2 regions of the Caballeronia sp. GAWG1-1 genome follow, and region 2 is predicted to be linked to the other one. Evidence: riboswitches for the same ligand, from Rfam matches in the RefSeq annotation. Region 2 holds a riboswitch; the other holds the start of a gene.

Region 1 (6,565 bases), on a different contig from region 2:
GCACGGCCGTTTCGATACAGTCGGCGATGACTTCGCGCGAGACGAGCGAGTACTTCATGCCTTCGGTGCCCATCGACATGCCGTCCGAAATGGTCGGCGTCCCGAAGATTTGCGGATTCGCGTCGGACTTGCGAATGGATTCGACGGCGGCATCGGCGAGACGCTGCAGACCCGCGTTGCACGGCGTGATGGTGGAGTGACCGTTGGCGATACCGATCATCGGCTTGTCGAAGTCTTCCTCCTTGTAACCGAGGGCGTAGTACATCGAGCGGTTGGGCGAACGTGCGACGCCCTGCGTGATGTGTTTCGAGCGGCGATTGAAGGGCATGGCTGCCTCCTGAGGGGATCGTGGTTCTTGGTGTGGTGCAGGAAGAATGCAGTGTCGTCGATGTATCTGTCCAATATATTATTCAGGGTCTATTGAGTCGCAAAACATATCGATGCCAGTCGAACTCCGCCTGCTGCGCTACTTCGTGACCGTCGCCGAGGAGATGCACTTCGGCCGCGCCGCCGCGCGCCTCGCCATGACGCAGCCGCCGCTCTCGCAGGCCATCCGTGCGCTGGAAGACGCGCTCGGCGTCGTGCTGTTCGAACGCACGCGGCGCACGGTCGAACTGACGCCGGTTGGCCGCGATCTGTTGCCCGAGGTGCGCCGCCTGCTTGCCGCCGCCGACGCCTTGCGTCCGCTCGCGCAGTCGCTTTCGCGCGGCGAGGCGGGCGTGCTCTCGCTCGCGTTCGTCTCCACGGCGGATTACGGCCTTTTGCCAGCGTTACTGCGCGAATTCAATGCGCGTTATCCGGGCGTGCGTCTGCAACTCACGGAAGCCACCAGCGACGTTCAGATAGACGAACTCGTGGCCGGCCGTATCGATGCCGGTCTCGTGATTCCGCCGCTGCCGCCGCGTCACGCCATGACGCTTTCGTATCTGCCGATTGCGCGCGAGCCGCTCGTCATCGCCATGTCGACGGATGCCGCGCAGGAACTCGGGCAGGGCGCCGCCGAATGGACCGAGACGCCCGTCGATCTGCACGACTTGGCCAGCGCGCCGCTCGTCGTCTTTCCAAGGCGTCTCGCGCCGGGTTTGTATGACATCATTATGGGCTGCTACGGCGCGGCCGGTTTGACGCCGCGCATCGGACAAGAGGCGATACAGATGCAGACCATCGTGAGCCTCGTGTCCGCCGGCATGGGTGTCGCGCTCGTGCCGCAGTCGGTGCGGCATCTGCGGCGCACGGGCGTGGTGTATCGCCCGTTGCGTGAACCGGGGCCCGTGGTCGAAACCGGGCTCGTGTGGCGCGCGGCCGAAGTGAGTCCGGTGTTGAGCCGGCTCATCGAGATCGTGCGCGCGCAGGCTGCTGCCGTCGTTGCCGTATGATTCGCCTTTGAAGTTCGCCTGGCTCTTCCATTACACGATGCTCATACATCCCAATTTCGATCCCGTCGCGATCCATCTCGGACCGCTCGCCGTGCGCTGGTACGGCCTCATGTATCTCGTTGCGTTCATTTCGGCCATTGCCATCGGCAGATTGCGTCTGCGCTTGCCGCATGTCGCCGCGCAAGGCTGGACCGTCAAGGACATCGACGACATGCTGTTTTACGGCGTACTCGGAACGATTCTCGGCGGCCGCATTGGCTATGTGGTGTTCTACAAGGCGAGTTATTACTTCGCGCATCCGCTCGATATCTTCAAGGTGTGGGAAGGCGGCATGTCGTTTCACGGCGGCTTTCTCGGCGTGACGCTCGCGATGGTCTTGTTCGCGTTTCAGCGCAAGCGCACGTGGCTGCAGGTGACGGATTTTGTCGCGCCGATGGTGCCGCTCGGACTGGCGGCGGGGCGTCTCGGCAACTTCATCAACGGTGAGTTATGGGGCCGCGTGACCGACCCGGCCGCACCCTGGGCCATGCTCTTCCAAAACTCCACCAACGACGACGCCATCTGGCTCGCGAAGCATCCGCAGTTCGATGCGCAATACAATCTCTCGGAGATTTTCTCGCGCTATCACATGCTGCCGCGCCATCCGTCGCAGTTGTATGAAATCGCGCTGGAAGGGCTCGTGCTGTTTGCGGTGATCTACCTCTTCGCGCGCAAACCGCGGCCGGTGGGCGCAGTGTCGGCGTTGTTTCTGATCGGTTATGGGCTTGCGCGCTTCACGGTGGAATTCGCGCGCGAGCCGGATGATTATCTCGGACTCCTCGCGCTCGGCTTTTCGATGGGCCAATGGCTCTCGCTGCCAATGATCGCCGCGGGCATCGTCATGATGGTGTGGGCGTACAAACGTCAGAAACGCGTGTCCGGCAACGCGGCGTAAATCACGCCGCGTTCTCCGGCACAGCAGTTATCGCCCCATTTGCACCGAACCCGACACGTCGACGGTCACCGTCGTCGTGCCGGCTTCGAGCGCCATCGGCGCGCCGACCTTCGCGTCCGCGCCAAGCGAGCGGGCCTGCATCATCATCACCGGGCGCGGACCCGCGCCGCTGTGGCCCACGTTCACTTCGCGGATCGTGAAGTTGGCGTAGCCGAACGCCTGACTCGCGGCCTGCGCTTCCTTGCGGAACGACTCGATGGCCTGCGTCGAGAGCTTCTGCTCGGCGGCGCGCTGCGCTTCGGGCGACAGCGAGAACGCGACGCTGCCGACTTGCATGGCGTTACTCATCTTGCCCGCGAGCTTGGACGCCGCCGCGAAGTCATGCGATTCCAGCACGACCTCCGTGCGGCCGCGCCACGCGGAGATCTTGCCGTCGCGATCCGTGCTCGGATAAACCGTGAACGAGCCGCTTTTCGCGGTCACGTTGTCGACGCCTTTTGCTTCGCGCAATGCGGCTTCGGCGCGCTGATTGAGCGTGGTGGTGAGCGACGATGGATCGGCCGCTTCCTGCTCGTAGAACAGCGTGATGTTGACGACATCTTGCGGCACTTGCGCGCTGGCTTGCGCGGATAGCGAAAGCACGCCGGATGGCTGCGGATTGGTGATTACCGTCTGAGCGGCGGCCGAAAGCGGAAGCGTGAGCGCGGCGCTCGACATCGCGACGAAGGCGAGGGCGGCGGCGGTTTTCTTGTCGATCATCTAAGGACTCCGAGTGCAAGAGCATCGCGTGATTCGCGACCGCACTTAGGCGCTTCGTTCGTTCCCTTAGTTCCCTTGAACGATTCGCGCGCCCTAGACCAGACGCTCGGTTATGAAGCGCCACTGCGCCTCGGTCACGGGCGTGATCGACAGCCGATTACCGCGCGCCAGCACTTGCATGTCGGCGAGTTCCGCGTGTTCGCGCAATGTCGCGAGCGGAATCAACGGCGTCTTCTTGACGAAGCGCACATCGACGAGCATCCAGCGCGGCGTCTCCTGCGTGGACTTGGCGTCGAAGTACGGGCTTTTGGCGTCGAACTGAGTGGGATCGGGATAGGCCGTAGAACAGACTTTGGCGATGCCCGCAATGCCCGGCTCCGGGCAACTCGAATGATAGAAGAGCACGCCGTCGCCGACTTGCATCTGGTCGCGCATGAAGTTGCGCGCCTGATAGTTGCGCACGCCCGTCCACGGGAGGGTTTTCTTCGGCGCGTGCGCGAGATGATCGATGCTCGCTTCGTCCGGTTCGGACTTCATCAGCCAGTAGCGCATGATGGATTCGGCAACGGGGTTTTGAAACGGGCTCGACAAAAGCAAACGGCATCGGTATGAACCGATGCCGCTGGAGTAGGGTCCCCACCTCGGCCGCTAGGCCGGCATCCTGAACCTGGGTTCAAGATTGGTCGCAGTAAGCAACACTTCGGGTACATCAGACAGAGTGACGCGCGCGCCCGTGCTGCAAGTTTCCACAACCGTGCCAATGTAGCATTGGTTCAAGGAATATATGACCTTGGCGAACCAGGCAGGGAGTAGTCACTCTACACCAATCGAATGTCTAATGCAGCCTCTCGACACCAATTGCGCAGTTTCTTTTTTCGATTGACATCGCGCGACCGATTAGCGTTCGCCAAGGAGCGGCGTCGCGGCACTTCGGTCACTGCACTTCATACTGCGCGATGACAGCACCAAGCTGTTCGTTCATGGAGTGCATCGTGCGGCGAATTTCCTCGGCGGGGAAGGCCTCGCCATGACGCACGCTTTCTTGCAGCCTCAGCAATTCGGAAGCGAGTGAAAGCGCGGCCATCACCGCAATGCGGTCTTGCCCGCGCACGTTGCTTGCATTGCGCACCTTGTTCATCTCGGCGTCGACGCGTGCCACCGCTTCACGCAGCGCGCCTTCGGTTTCCGGCGAACAGGCGAGGCGATATTGCTGGCCGAGAATGGATACTTCGATCTGCGTGGTCGTCATGCCTTCTCTCCGTGATGATGCTCACTGTGCTCTCCCGCGTGCGCATGCTCGTGCGCGGCTTGCACATCGTGAGAACGGGCATCGAGGAGATCGAGCTGATTTTCCGTCTCGGCATGATTCGCGGACTTGCCGCGCGGCAACTTTTCGAGAATCGCGTTCAGGCGGACCTGCGCGTCGTCGATCTTGGCCGAGAGGGAATCGCGTTCGGCTTGCAGCGTGTCGCGCTCCTCGCGCATTTGCACGAGCTCTGCCTGCACGTTCGCGTAGTCGCTACGCAGTTGTTCGATTTGTGCTTCAAGCGCGAGACGCGCCTGATTGTGCCGCTCGCTGATCTGGATCAGCCGGCCGATATTTCCTGACAGTGATTCGAGTTCGTTGAGCATGTGCTGCGTCCTCTAAAGACCTCGCATTCTAGCGCGGTTCAACGGAGCTTCCGATAATTGTCTCGTTTCGAGACGTAACAGCACGCGATCATGCGTGCATCGCGATGCATTCGTGTGTGGAAAGCGCGGGCGCTGCCGATGCGATGCGACGGCGGGTTCTAGTTGGGTTCGTCGTGAGCCGTGTGTCTTGCGATGATCGGCCAGGGTCGTTTCTTGACGGTCCTGAATCGCGCTCCTACACTTGCCGCACTTTTGGTGCTCGCGTCCGCATTCTTTTGCGGGCGCAGTCAAACGGGAAACAGGAAGCGGCGCCGCCAAGGCCACGCCAACCTGTGCTGCCCCCGCAACGGTAAGCGACCGCAACGCAAGTTGCAAGTCGTCCCTTGCGCGTTTTTCGCCGCGCCGTCGTGTGAGTTTGCTTGCGAGTCTGTCTGATTCGCAAGAATCCGCCGCTCGACGCAGGCAAGGCGAAGAACGTGTCGATGCCACTGCGCTTCATGCGTGGGAAGGCGGGACGGTGTGTCGCCAGCCCGGATACCGGCCAACTGTTCAGCGCGTTCGTCTGTTCGCATTCGAGCGCGCTCGTCGCGCATTGGCCTTGCGGGGAGCGAGGTCGCGCCAGCCTACGCATGGGAACATTTCACGCATGGTATCGCCACTTGCCCGACACGCGGGCAGACGCAAAACGATCGAACGCGCCGCGCTCGTCGCCCTCAACACATGGCTGCTCGCTCATGAAGCGCTCGCGGACGAAGCCTCGCAACCGCCGCTCGCACCCGTCGTCGTGACCGCGACGCGCACCGCGCAACCTCTCGCCGATACGATCGCGCAGACTTCGCTCTTCGACGCCCAGGATATCGCCGATAGCAATGCCTACGACGCGCTCGGCGTCATCGGTCTTGCGCCCGGCGTGCAGGTGACGCGCAATGGCGGCCCGGGAGCGAATGCAAGCGCGTTCATACGCGGCGCGTCCTCGACGCAATCGCTCGTTTTAATCGACGGCGTGCGTGTGGAGTCCGCATCGCTCGGCTCGGCGCAGCTTGCGCAGATCATGCCGGATCAGATCGACCGCATCGAAGTCGTGAACGGCAACGTGTCGGCGCTGTACGGCTCGGGCGCGATCGGCGGCGTCGTGCAGATCTTCACGAAAGACGGCGAGGCGCATCCGCCGCGCTTCTACTTCGAGACGGAATACGGCAGCTATCACACGCAGCGGCAAGCGGCGGGCGTTTCCGGCGCGCTCGATAGCGAAGGCCGCACGACCTTCAGCTTCAACGTATCGCGCGAGAAGACCGATGGTTTCTCGTCGATCGATCCCGCGCTCGCGCCCAACGCCAATCCGAACGCGAACGGTTATCTGAACGAAAGCGTCGTGGCCACGCTGCGCCACAAGTTCGGCGACAAATGGGACGTGGGCGTGCGCTTCTATCAGTCGAACGGCATCGACAGTTTCGACGATGCCTACGGCTTGCCCGGCGATCTCAACGATTCGCACAGTCGCGTGCGGTCGACATCGGTGTTTGCGAACGGCCGTATCACGGACCAGTGGACCACGCATTTCACGGTCGCGCAGGGACAGGACCGCGCGAACATCGAGCAGAACGGCATCTATACGAGCCGCTTCAATTCCGAGGATCGCCAGTATCTGTGGCAGAACGACTTTCGCCTGACGGAGGCGCACAAGCTCCTGTTCGGTTACGAGCATCTCGACCAGACGCTCGATTCGGATCAGTTCAGCGCGCCGGATCGTCACGTGAATTCGGTGTACGCGGGCTATGTGGGACGCTTCGGTTCGAGCGAAGTGCAGGCCAATCTGCGCCACGACCAGTATTCCGATTTCGGCGGCGCGAACAGCTACTATCTG
Region 2 (6,565 bases):
GCGTATAAACCCATGCGCCATCGCCGATCACGCGCGTGGTCGATGATCCGACGATCACCATCGTTCGCATGTCCACCATCGTGCTGTCCAACTCGCCAAGCGTCATGATGCGAAGCGTCTCGCCCGCGCGTCCCACATCGCGCCCGAGCACGACGGGCGTTTTGGCATCGCGATGCTGCTTCACGATTTCGATCGCGCGATCGAATTGCCAGGGCCGTGCCTTCGATAGCGGGTTGTAGAACGCCATGACGAAATCGGCCTGACCCGCATGCGCTATGCGTTTCTCGATGACGCCCCACGGCTTCAGATTATCCGATAGCGACAAAACGCAGAAGTCATGGCCGAGCGGTGCGCCCGCACGCGCCGCCGTGGCAAGCGACGCCGATACGCCCGGCACGATCTCGAGTTTCACGGCATGCCATGACGCGTTTGCTTCCTTGTCGAGTGCTTCAAGCACGGCTGCCGCCATGGCGAACACGCCCGGATCGCCCGACGATACGACCACGACCCTGCGTCCCTCGCTTGCCAGTTCGAACGCATGTCGCGCGCGCTGCAACTCTTCGCGATTGTCCGTCATATGCGCGCGTTGATCGGTGCGAAACGGGCCTGCCATGCGCACGTAGGTTTCGTAACCGAGCACGTCTTCTGCGACATGGAGCGCGGCTTTTGCGGCGGGCGTCATCATCTCGGAGCTGCCTGGACCGAGACCGATCACGGTCAACGTGCCGCGTGCACGGCCTATCGCCTGCGCATCGACGGGCGCGTTCGCGACGTGCAACGCAACGTCGCCGTTATGCGAAACGTCGAAAGGCGGGGCGTCGCTGAAACGCAATGGCACGTCGAGCGCTTGCGCGGCATCGGCGAGACATTGCGATGTCATTGCGTGGGTGGGCGCGACGAGCACAGCGAGTGCGAGCGGCGCGAGGCTTCGTGCTTGAAGTGCCTTGTGTACGCATTCGGCTACATCGCCGTTCGTCGCGTCGTCTTCGATCCATGCAATCACACAACGTGGATGAATCACGAGACTGTGTTCATCGCGGGCGCTTTCGGGCGTGATGCGGATGGCGCGCGACGCATCGTCGGCGCGAGGAAGGGCTGCCTGATCGAGCCACGGCGCGTGGCCTTCCACGCGCGTCGTTGCTCCTCCAAGCAGGTCGGACACGAAGCGCTTGCCGCGTTCGATATCCGCCAGTACGTAGCCTGCGGGCGGCGCGAGCAGACATTGACCGAAGCGTAATTCGCCGCTCGTCGTGATGGCCGGTACGATACCGAGCATCTGGCCGATATCACGCGCAAGCATGTTCACGCCGCTCATGCCGCCGAGCAGCGGCACGACCGCGCTGCCGTCCTGCGCGACAGCGAGCACCGGCGGCTCCGCGCCCTTATCCGCAAGCGACGCTGCCAGCGCGCGAATTACGATGCCTGCTGAACACAGTGCGACGATTGGCGAGCCTGCCGCGTAGAGTGCCCGCACGTGCGCGCCAAAGTCGTCGAAGGAGACGTCCACATTCACGCGACTAGCGAGCCCATGAACGAGCGATCCCGGACGACACGCCTGAATCTTGCGCGCGATAGTCAGCGCACCGTTGCCGAGCACGACGATGGCAAGCGGCTTCGCTAAGTCTATGCGCTCCATTTCGTCCCCGGCACGACCAGCAGCGAGAAGTAGGGCGATGCCATTGGATCGACTTCGTTCAGCGGCACGATGCGTTGATTCGCCATCGTCGCGCGTTCCACATACAACGCGCGTTTGTCGAGCCCGAGTTCCGCCAGCACACGACGCACTTTGTCGAAGTTGCGGCCGAGCTTCATGATGACGGCGGCATCGCTCGTCGCCAGCTTCCGTTTTAGTTCGGCTTCCGAAAGAACGCCCGAAAGCACCGCAAGGCTCTGATTACGATAAACCAGTGGCACGCCAAGCACTGCGACGCCGCCCAGCATCGAACAGACGCCGGGCACGACTTCTGCCTCGAAGCGCGCGGCAAGGCGATCGTGCAGATACATGTACGAGCCGTAGAAAAACGGATCGCCTTCGCAGATCACCGCCACGTCGCGGCCGGCTTCGAGATGATCCGCAATGGCGAGCGCGCATTCATCGTAGAACGCGCTGATAATCGTCTCGTAGCAAAGCGGCGGTTCGAGCGCTTCGGTCGTCACGGGATAGACGAGCGGCAAGCGCGTCTGCGTGTCTTCGAGATGAGATTCGATGATGCCGAACGCGTTGCCCTTCTTCCCCTTCGCGACGAAATACGCGACCACGGGCGCCGCCTTGAGCAGCTTCAACGCCTTCACCGTGATGAGATCGGGATCGCCCGGACCGACGCCCAGACCATGGAGTCTTCCGCTCATCACTCGGCCTCCGATGCGAGCGCATTCACGGCGGCCGCCGCCATCGCGCTGCCACCGCGTCGTCCGAGCAACGCGACGAAAGGAATGCCACGGCTGTCGGCGGCAAGCATGGCTTTCGATTCCGCCGCGCCGATAAAGCCCACAGGAAAGCCGAGGATGAGCGCGGGCTTCGGTGCGCCGTCGTCGATCATGTCGAGTAGATGAAAGAGCGCGGTGGGCGCATTGCCGATTGCGACGATCGCACCCGAAAGATCGGGCCGCCATAGTTCGAGTGCGGCAGCGGAGCGCGTGTTGTGCATCGCACGGGCGCGTTCCGGCACGGAGGCATCGCCGAGCGTGCAGATCACGCGATTATTCGCGGGAAGGCGCGCGCGCGTGATGCCTTCGGCGACCATGCGCGCATCGCAGAGAATGGGCGCGCCGCTCACGAGCGCTTCACGGCCCGCGATACCGGCATCGGACGAGAAGCGCAGGTCATCGACGATATCGATCATGCCGCACGCATGAATCAGCCGCACGGCGAGCTTTTCGAGGTTGGCGGGAATGGCGGCGAGGTCGGCTTCGGCGCGAATCGTCGCGAACGATTGCCGGTAAATCTCCGCACCGTCGCGGATATAGTCAGACATCGGCATGACTCCGGGCGAGCCATGCGGCCGCCTCTTCGATGAGGAGGTTATGGGCGATCACGTGTGTGCCTCGATGCACGTCGTAGCGGCCGGGCGCAACGGCAACGAGCGTGTTTTCGACGGGATGCGCCGCCGCACAAAAGCGCTCGCAGCCGCTCAGATGCGCGTGCGCATGCTCGGGCAGCAAGGCGGCTAATCGATGCGCGTCCGCTTTCGTATCGGCACGGCTTTTCGCGCAGCCCGAAGAACCCGCGCATGCGATCAGACGCGTGAACGGATCGCGTGGATCGGTGGCGAGGCCAAGCGCGCGAAGGGCGTCGACGACATGCGTCATGCGATTCGCGTGCACGTCCGGCAGCAACACGCTTTGCCAGGGCGTCATCACGACGCGTTCTTCGGCGAGATCGGCGATTGCGTGAAGCGTATTAGCATCGAGGCGGCCGAGCGGCGCTTGCGCGCCGACATAGTCCGCATGCGCGCCGAGTCGTAACGTTGCATCGGAAGGCGCGCGACGCCATGACTGAAGTGCGGCGTCGTGCTGTGTTTCGAAGTCGAGGGCATGGAGAAAGCCCGCTATTCCAACGCGTGCGAGCACATCGCGCATGCGGTGTTCTTCCACCGATGCCAGTGCCAGAAACGCCTGCAGCACGGCCAGGATGAAGCGCTTCGCGTCGTCACGCGCAATCGCGCCCGAGGCAGGCGCATGTTCCTCACGATGCGGCATCGATCCTGCAAAGCCGAATGCGAAGCGCGCGCCATTGTCCAGCGCCGAAAGCCAAAGATCGTGCGGATGATCGAGCATCGCAAGCGTTTCGCCATCGTCGATCTGCAACGCGAACTTCGGCGACAACGCGTGCAACGCGGCATCGGCCTGCATGCTTTCGACGATATCCGCTGCAAGCGCACGCGTTCCCGTGCTCGCAAGCGGGCTCAGCATGACGTTTCGGATATCGTCGGCGCCGGCCGTGGTCGGACCGAGGCCCGCCGCGAGCACGATGTCGATGAGTTCCGCGTGGGCATCGTCGCGAATGCCGCGCAGTTGCAGATTGGCGCGATTGGTCACTTCGATCGTGCCGGAACCGCAGCGCTCGGCGGCGTGCGCCACGGCATGCGCGGCTTCGCGACGCAACTCGCCACCGGCAAGACGCACGCGCGCAAGGGCGCCATCGCGTGCGGGCACGATACGCATGAGGCCGGGACAGGCCGAAGACCGAGGGGGCAAGAACGATTCCAAAAGCTCGACCGTATGCTCAAGCGCTTGAGTAGCGAACCGGTACACCCCGCCCGGCAGGCTTCGCGCAATTGCGTTGAATAGCGTTGAATAGCAGTGAATGCTTACGTCGGCAGGTCTCTTGGCTGGCAGGTCGACATTCGCGCTAGCCTTCCCGGTAAAAACCAGTGGCAGTGGAGCGCGGACTCGCTGCGTACAATTGCGGGGGCAGCCACAGTTTTGCTGTGTTCCCTGTTAGGCCATGAGGCTCGATACCGATCGAACCCTTCAGGCACCGACGAACGCGCTATTATGCCCGCTTTTATCGACCATCAGACCGCTTCCCGCCTTGCGCGGGTGCTTCAAACGCGGGATTCGCCCGTAGGAGGCCGCACATGTCGAACTGGCTGACCGTCGTGGGTATCGGCGAGGACGGCTGGCATGGGCTTGGCCGCGAGGCGCGGCGCGCGCTCTTCGAAGCACGGTCGATCCACGGCGGCGAACGTCACCTCGCGTTTCTGCCGGCGCGTATCGCGGCGCGCCGCGTGCCATGGCCAAGCCCGTTTTCCGTCGATGCCGTGCTCGCCGAGCGCGGCGTCCAAACATGCGTGCTTGCGAGCGGCGACCCCATGTTCTTCGGCGTCGGCGCCACGCTTGCGCGCGAATTATCCACGGAAGAAATGCGCGTCATGCCCGCGCCTTCGTCGCTGTCGCTGGCGGCGGCGCGCTTGGGCTGGCCGTTGCAGGACGCGCAATGCGTGTCGCTCGTCGGGCGGCCGGTGGCGTCCCTGCTCGCGCATGTGTTTCGCGGCGGACGTCTGCTCGTCCTGAGCGCCGATGGCGCGACGCCCGCCGCCGTCACGCAGCTTCTCACGCTGCATGGTTTCGGCGCGAGCCGCGTGACGGTGTTCGAGCATCTGGGCGGCACGAATGAACGCCGGTTCGACGAACGTGCGGACGACTGGCGCGAGCCGCGCGTGGCGGCGCTCAATCTCATGGCGATCGAATGCCGCACGCATGCGGGCCACGCGGGGCCATCGCTCACGCCGGGTCTTGCCGACGACGCGTATCGGCACGACGGCCAGCTCACCAAGCGCGATGTACGCGCCGTGACGCTCGCACGTCTCGCGCCGCAACCGGGCGAATTGCTGTGGGATGTCGGCGCGGGTTGCGGGTCCATCGGTATCGAGTGGATGCGCGCGCATCCCGCTTGCCGCGCGATTGCCATCGAAGCGAACGAAGGGCGGCAGCGTCTCATCGAACATAACCGCGATGCGCTCGGCGTGCCTGCGCTGCAACTCGTCAAGGGCGAGGCGCCCGGCGCGCTCGACGGTTTGAGCGCGCCGGATGCCGTGTTCATCGGCGGCGGCGTGACCGTGCCGGGTCTCCTCGATGCGTGCTGGGCGCGCGTGCGGCAGGGCGGTCGGCTGATCGTCAACGCCGTGACCTTGCAGAGCGAAGCGGCGCTCGTTGCATGGCGCGCGGAGCATGGCGGCGAGCTGACGCGGATCGGCATCGCACGGGCCGAGCCGCTCGGCAGTTTCGATACATGGCGGCAAGCGCTGCCGATCACGCTTCTGCACGCGAAGAAGCCATGAGCTCGCCGGCGAATGACCATCCCGATGCGTGACGAAACGCCCGAACAGTCCGCGCCGCTCAGAAGCGGCTACACGACGGGAAGCTGCGCGACCGTGACGAGTCTCGCGGCCGCGCGCCTTTTGTTGCTCGGCGAGCCGAGCGAGCGCGCGGAGATCGTGCTGCCGAAGGGCCAGTCCGTGACCATGCCGCTCGCGTTCTGCCGTCTTGCCGGCGATGCAGCGGAAGCGGGCGTCATCAAGGATGCCGGCGACGATCCCGATGTCACGCATGGCGCGCTCGTCATAGCTCGCGTGCGGCTTGCGGCGCGGCATGGCGTGCGCTTTCACGCGGGACCGGGCGTTGGCACCGTGACGCGCGCGGGCCTTGCGTTGCCGATCGGCGAGCCGGCCATCAACCCCGTTCCCCGCAAAATGATGAGCGAGCATCTCGAAGCACTCGCCACGCGAGCGGGTTATGCGGGCGGTTTCGACGTGAGCATCGGCGTGGAGAATGGCGAGGCGCTTGCGCTCAAGACGATGAATCCGCGGCTCGGCATTATCGGCGGACTGTCGATACTCGGGACCACCGGCATCGTCCGGCCGTTTTCGTGTGCGGCTTATATCGCGTCGATCCATCAGGGGATCGATGTCGCGCGCGCCAATGGCGTGCAACATATCGCGGCGTGCACCGGCAATCAGAGCGAGGACGCCATGCGCGCGCGTTACGGCTTGCCGGATATGGCGCTCATCGAAATGGGCGATTTCGCGGGCGCGGTTTTGAAGCACTTGCGCCGCGCGCCGGT

The links. A riboswitch is a leader RNA that binds a small molecule or an ion and turns the genes downstream of it on or off. The one in region 2 is predicted to bind cobalamin.
Region 1: another riboswitch for cobalamin. It lies ahead of NCT03_RS03185 (TonB-dependent receptor domain-containing protein); the one in region 2 lies ahead of cobG (precorrin-3B synthase).

What each region holds. Positions count from the first base shown of each region.
Region 1 covers NZ_JALQDB010000006.1:108,170-114,734, forward strand. The annotation lists gene ilvD (dihydroxy-acid dehydratase) at 1-328, opposite strand, end outside; gene NCT03_RS03150 (LysR family transcriptional regulator) at 441-1,376, shown strand; gene lgt (prolipoprotein diacylglyceryl transferase) at 1,414-2,310, shown strand; gene NCT03_RS03160 (SIMPL domain-containing protein) at 2,338-3,069, opposite strand; gene NCT03_RS03165 (EVE domain-containing protein) at 3,163-3,621, opposite strand; RNA gene ssrS (6S RNA) at 3,699-3,881, opposite strand; gene NCT03_RS03175 (cell division protein ZapA) at 4,004-4,318, opposite strand; gene NCT03_RS03180 (ATPase) at 4,315-4,701, opposite strand; cobalamin riboswitch at 4,938-5,261, shown strand; gene NCT03_RS03185 (TonB-dependent receptor domain-containing protein) at 5,348-6,565, shown strand, end outside.
Region 2 covers NZ_JALQDB010000029.1:213,292-219,856, reverse strand. The annotation lists gene cobJ (precorrin-3B C(17)-methyltransferase) at 1-1,636, opposite strand, end outside; gene NCT03_RS19040 (precorrin-2 C(20)-methyltransferase) at 1,624-2,349, opposite strand; gene NCT03_RS19035 (precorrin-8X methylmutase) at 2,349-2,975, opposite strand; gene cobG (precorrin-3B synthase) at 2,968-4,197, opposite strand; cobalamin riboswitch at 4,301-4,500, opposite strand; gene cbiE (precorrin-6y C5,15-methyltransferase (decarboxylating) subunit CbiE) at 4,581-5,783, shown strand; gene NCT03_RS19020 (cobalt-precorrin-5B (C(1))-methyltransferase) at 5,808-6,565, shown strand, end outside.